2 regions of the Ihubacter massiliensis genome follow, and region 1 is predicted to be linked to the other one. Evidence: riboswitches for the same ligand, from Rfam matches in the RefSeq annotation. Region 1 holds a riboswitch; the other holds the start of a gene.

Region 1 (3,127 bases):
GGGCAGCCGCATAGACGATGTCCTTGTAAACCCTTGGATGCTGGTCAGCGGCGTCCTCCGCCAGCGTTGCAGCGCCCGTTTCAAAATCGCCGTTGGCAGCAATCTGTGTCACGGTCATTTTATTTAAAGTCAAAGTCCCCGTTTTATCGCTGCAAATCACACTTGCGCTTCCCAGCGTCTCAACGGCCGGAAGTTTTCGGACCAATGCGTTTTGCTTTGCCATTCTCTGAACACCCAGCGCCATTACAATGGTCGCCGTAGCAGGCAGGCCTTCCGGTATAATTGAGATCGCCAAAGAGACGGCCACCAGAAATTGAGGAATCAGGGGCCGGTGATAGATGGCACCGATGGCGAAAATCAGCACGCACACAATCAGTCCGATGATGGTCAGGGTTTTTCCCACCTTATTCAATTTTTGTTTCAGCGGCGTATCCAGTTCATCCTGATTTTCCAGCATTCGGGCAATCTGGCCCACTTCCGTGTCCATTCCCGCAGCCACGACTACTCCGGTTCCTCGTCCGTAGGTAACCATCGCCGAGGTATACACCATATTGGCGCGATCGCCCAGCGGACAATCCTCCGGCAGAACAGCATCCTCATCTTTTTCCGATGACAGGGACTCGCCGGTGAGGGCGGCTTCCTGGGCCTTGAGATTGGCTGAATCAATCAGTCTCATATCAGCCGGTACCAGATCGCCGTCGCTGAGAAAAACCACATCGCCTGTTACCAGCTCGGCAGCTGGAACAATACTTTCCTCGCCCTGGCGCAGTACCCGGGCAGTAGGCGAGCTCATGTTTCGCAGGGCCTCCAGCGACGACTGGGCTTTTTTCTCCTGTACGATACCAATCAATGCGTTGATCACGACGATGGAAAAAATGACGATGGCTTCGGTCCACTGCTCAAGAATCGCAGAAAATATGGCCGCACCGATGAGAATCAAAATCATCGGATCGACAATCTGCGCTTTCAGCATCTGACCAAAGCTTTTCGGGGGATTTGCGCGCAATTCATTGCGCCCGTTTTTGTTTAATCTCTGTAACGCCTCAGCATCGCTCAGACCTTCCTGTGAAGTATCGAACGTTTCAAATACCTGACAGATAGTTTGCGCGTGCCAAGGCTTCTGTTTGTGATGATCCATAAGGAAATATCACTCCTTTCATTAATAAAAAATAATTTATCTGATACGCCGTCCGGCGTTGATCAGCAGAAACACAAAAAGACACAGCCTGAACCGCCGTAAAACAGGCGCAGGTTATGCCTTTCTTTTCATATGAATGATTTTATTATTTTAGAAATGTAACATCGGTCAGCGTCGCTGCTATCGGTGTCGTCCATGGTGGTTCCTTTCTTCAAAATAGTTGAGCTTCATTATATGAAAAACGGCTACCTGCGTCAAGGCCCTTCTTGGAAAATTCACAATAGATTCACAATTCTTTTTTATTAATTAAAAAGCAGCGGCAAATGGATTGACAGCCCTCCTTTCTTATAATATAATACAGGAAATATTTCAGGGGAGCTTGTATAAGCAGGCTGAGAGGAAGTAATCGAACTTCGACCCTTCAAACCTGATTTGGGTAATGCCAACGTAGGAAGAAGCAAGATTATGTTTTCATTACGGAGAATACCAAAGTCAGGGTTCTCCGTTTTTTCTTGCCCTGAAAGGAAAGGAAGTTAATATGAAACATTACACGACGCAAATGGATGCCGCACGCAAGGGCATTCTCACCAGAGAAATGGAAATTGTCGCTGAAAAGGAGGGCATTCCCGCCGAGCAGCTGATGAAGCTGATGAGTGAGGGCAAGGCCATTATCCCCTGCAACAAGCGCCATAAAGCCATATCTCCCAGCGGATTGGGTTCTTCTCTGAAAACGAAGATTAATGTCAATCTGGGAACATCCCGGGATATGACCGACCTGGACATGGAATTAGCCAAAGTACAGAGCGCGGTGGACATGGGCGCAGAAGCGATCATGGACCTGAGTTCCTATGGGGATACCCGTAAGTTCCGCCGCCGCTTGACGGAAACGTGCCCGGCTATGATTGGAACGGTTCCCATTTACGATGCCGTGGTCTATTATCATAAGCCTCTCATTGAGATCACTACTGAAGAGTGGCTGGATATTGCCCGTATGCACGCAGAAGACGGCGTAGATTTTCTGACCATTCACTGCGGCATCAACAAAGAAACCGCGCATAAATTCAAGCGCAATAAGAGGCTGACCAATATCGTGTCCCGGGGCGGCTCCATCATCTTTGCCTGGATGGAAATGACCGGCAAGGAGAATCCCTTTTATGAACGTTTTGATGAGCTTTTGGACATTTGCAGGGAGTACGACATCACCCTAAGTCTGGGAGATGCCTGCAGGCCCGGCTGCCTGGCAGACGGTACTGATGCCAGCCAGATCGAGGAGCTGATTGCCTTGGGTGAGCTGACCCTGCGGGCCTGGGAAAAGGATGTACAGATCATGATCGAGGGACCCGGACACATGCCCCTGAACCAAATCGCGGCCAATATGGAAATCCAAAAAACATTGTGCCATGGCGCGCCCTTCTATGTGCTTGGGCCCATTGTCACCGACGTCGCTCCCGGCTATGACCACATCACTTCTGCCATCGGAGGCGCGCTGGCAGCTGCCAGCGGCGCGGCTTTCCTCTGTTACGTCACTCCTGCGGAGCACCTGCGGCTGCCCACCCTGGAGGATGTGAAAGAAGGAATCATTGCCGCCAGGATCGCCGCCCATTCTGCGGACATTGCCAAAGGGATCCCCGGGGCTATGGATTGGGACAACCAAATGAGCCAGGCGAGAAAAGATCTGGATTGGGACAAGATGTTCGACCTGGCCATCGATCCTGTCAAGGCCAAAGAATACCGGGCTTCCTCCTCTCCTGAAAAGGAGGACACCTGCACCATGTGCGGAAACTTCTGCGCAGTGAAAAATATGAACCGTATCCTGGATGGCGAACTTGTTTCCATCTTTGATGAATAGGAAAGGGGCTGCTTTATGCTAAAGGAACAATTGGAAAATGTACGCAGCCAAGCGCCGCTTGTACATAATATTACCAACTATGTAACCGTTAACGACTGCGCCAATATCCTGCTGGCCTGCGGCGGTTCGCCCATTATGGC
Region 2 (3,127 bases), 2.0 Mb from region 1:
ATGAACAGGTAGTTGGGCTTTTCATGTACGGCATCGGAACAGAAGCGGGCCAGCATTCCGCCGGTGGTATCACCACTGATGCCCTTATTGATAAAGGTGCTGCAGGGTGTGTTCAAAAGATATACCCAGTTTTCGTCCCGGTTGACGCCGAATCCCTGGGTAAAACTGTCGCCTAAACAAACGGTACGCATAAAAACCTCCTAAAGTAAAATACTTGCATAAACGGGTATGGTGATCAGGCTGACCAGAGTGGACAAGCTGACCAGGTTGGATGCATATTCGCCTTCCACATCATAAAATTGTGCCAGAATGGCCGTCTGAGCGTGGCAGGGAAGGGAAGCGCACAATATAAATACATGAAGCGGCAGACCGCTGATGCCAGCCAAGGTGAAAGCGCCCCAGGCCAGCAGAGGACTGATGATAAACTTACCAACCAGAATCAGCAGCTGATCGATGGTGATCTTAGCCATGCCCTTGGACAAAGAGAGCGCCAGATTGGCCCCGATTACCAGCAGGGAAAGTGGTACGCACAGATCCCCCAGATAGGAGAGGGCCGTTTCAAAAATAACCGGCAGCTTCAGCTCAAATCCGGCCAGCAGGCAGCCGATCATCACGCCAATCAGGCCGGGGCTGAAAATACGCCGAACGGAAAACGCCTTGAGGCTGGTCTGGTCCGAAGCCTGTGAAAGGGTCCAGGCCCCCAGGCTCCAGAAAAGCACAATCGTAACCAAATAAAAGGTGAATAAATAAGGCAGTCCGTCATGTCCAAAGATGATATTGATAATAGTCAGCCCGATAAACATGGAATTGTTGAAGGTAAAGGTAGTGTCAAAGACGGCTTTCTTCTTTTGGGGCAGGTTCATCAGACTCGAAAGCACCCTGCCCAGAAGATGCAAGAACAGCAAGCATGCTGTGATGATCAGCAGGTTGATCACGGATGAAGCCAGCATCTGAGGCGTAAACCGGTTTTCAATGCTGACTACGGCCAGGGCCGGCGCTGCAATTTGAACAACGACCGTCGAAAACACTTGATTGGTATTATCCGGCCACTTCTTTGTCTTTGTAAAATAAAAGCCTACTCCCAGCAAAAGAAATACTACCAGGACGCTTATGATTCCATTTATCAAAACGGTTACCTCTCTTTTTTGGTAAATCCATTATAGCCTTAGTTGGCGCACCAAATCAAGAGCGGGGAGCAAACATTGTACCATTGACAACGAAGGAAAGTCAGGCGTATAATAATAAAAACTTAACAAAATGCTAGGGGAGCTTTGGCTGAGAGGAGCCGCATGGGCGGCCATACCCTCAAGACCTGATCCGGATAATGCCGGCGCAGGCAAGCAATTTATTTCCGAAATCGGAAGAAATTTATTTCCGATTTGGAACAATTCTCAGTTCCCCTCCTGATGAAAAGGAGGATTTTTTATGTCATTACAAACATTTTTTGAGTCTGTTTCAGGCCAAGCAGCGGCGATCGCAATTATCGTTTTATTGTTTGCAGGGATTTTGATTTCCGGCAAAGGGAAAAAACCGGATACCAAAGCGATGGTGGCCTCTGCGCTTTTAGTGGCATTGGCCGTGGTCCTAAAACAGGTAAAGCTGTTTCCCATGCCTCAGGGCGGCGATGTGTCGGCCTTCGGCATGCTGCCGATCGCTCTGTGCGCCTACTTTTTCGGCGTTCGAAGGGGTGTGATGGCTGGGATGTGTGTGGGGCTAGTGGATTTGATTTTCAGCCCCTATGTCATTCACCCTGTGCAGCTATTACTGGATTATCCACTGGCTTTTGGCGCCATCGGCCTTGCCGGTATTCTGCGAAACAAAAAGGGCGGCCTGATCGGAGGATATCTGCTGGGTGTGCTGGGACGTTACATATGCTCCGCGCTTTCAGGCATTATCTTTTTCGGCGCGTATGTGCCGGAGGGGTTCAATGCGGTAACCTGGTCCTGCTGGTATAATTTCGCCTATCTGGGAGCGGAAGCGGCTATCACCGTAGCCTTACTGGCCATACCGCCGTTGAGACGAAGCCTGCAGGGCTTGAAAAAACAGTTCTTGTTAAGCTAATGAAATTTTGGAAGTAAAAAAAGTGTGCATGACGGGAGCATAGCTCCCTATGCACACATGTCGGCCGCAGGGGCCGACGCTTCGCAATGTACTTTCTTTGAAACTCCGTCAATATCGATTGCATCGATATTTCCTGCGTTATAAAAAGGCGGGGCTATCGCGCGGCCCCGCATCTCAGAAAGTGTTTTTATAGTTTTAATAATTTTTTAGCATTGTTGTAAAAGACATCTTCCAGCTGCTTGTCGGAAAGTCCGCTGACAATCGTTCGCTGCATTTCCACGGTAGGATGGTGGAAGGGCGCGTCCAGTCCCCACATAATGCGACTGCTTCCGACTTTTTCATAGCCTTCTTTGATCTTGGTATGCATGGGCATCCCGGAGGTTTCCAGATACAGGTTGGAATACTTTTTCGCCATATCGATGGCCGACTGGACATACATGCCGTTGCCGTGTCCCATATGGATCATGACTATGGGCAGATCGGGATAAAAATCCGCTAGCTGTGCTACGCTCCAGGGCAGGGAATAAGGCGGGTGTCCGGTGTGGATCATAAGGGGAATCTCCAGCTCCATAGCCAGCTCAGCGATGGGAAATACGCATTCGTCGTTGGGCAGATAGCTGTGCATCAGAGGGTGCAGTTTGATCGCTTTAAAGCCATGGCTTGCAACAGCATCCCTGATTTGTCCCAGAGGATCTGTATCGTTTGGATTTACCCAGGCAGCGCCGACAAAGCGGTCGGGATACTTGTCCACCGCGTCCAGGCTTTCTTTGATGGGATATGTACAAATAACGGTTTTTTCCACGTTATATTCATCCATTTGCGCAATCAGCTCTTCCGGTGTGATTCCAACATTCGACCAGCCACCGAAATATCCGATATGGCTGTGGGCATCGATTTTCTTAAAGCTTTTCATACGTTCTAACATGTTTCTGCTCCTTTTCCGTCCGTGGTGTAAATAAAATGCCTTTTGAGGCTGGTTTTCTGCAGCGCTTCTGTGATTACGAAAGCGATGATAATGCCGGAAACCGCCTGGAATGTCAGCCCGGGAACAGCGGCAATGGCAGCA

Evidence for each region. Region 1 has a riboswitch for thiamine pyrophosphate ahead of thiC (phosphomethylpyrimidine synthase ThiC). Riboswitches for the same ligand answer to the same signal wherever they lie in the genome.
Region 2: it holds a riboswitch for thiamine pyrophosphate, as region 1 does, so the genes downstream of both, thiT (energy-coupled thiamine transporter ThiT) here and thiC (phosphomethylpyrimidine synthase ThiC) in region 1, are expected to answer to the same signal.

What each region holds. Positions count from the first base shown of each region.
Region 1 covers NZ_JAMXVH010000001.1:2,615,844-2,618,970, forward strand. Annotated here, with positions in the region: gene NIA71_RS12185 (cation-translocating P-type ATPase) at 1-1,138, opposite strand, end outside; TPP riboswitch at 1,500-1,609, shown strand; gene thiC (phosphomethylpyrimidine synthase ThiC) at 1,677-2,987, shown strand; gene thiM (hydroxyethylthiazole kinase) at 3,003-3,127, shown strand, end outside.
Region 2 covers NZ_JAMXVH010000001.1:585,115-588,241, forward strand. Annotated here, with positions in the region: gene NIA71_RS02605 (GDSL-type esterase/lipase family protein) at 1-191, opposite strand, end outside; gene NIA71_RS02610 (AEC family transporter) at 201-1,127, opposite strand; TPP riboswitch at 1,253-1,356, shown strand; gene thiT (energy-coupled thiamine transporter ThiT) at 1,426-2,061, shown strand; gene NIA71_RS02620 (amidohydrolase family protein) at 2,249-2,986, opposite strand; gene NIA71_RS02625 (ECF transporter S component) at 2,980-3,127, opposite strand, start outside.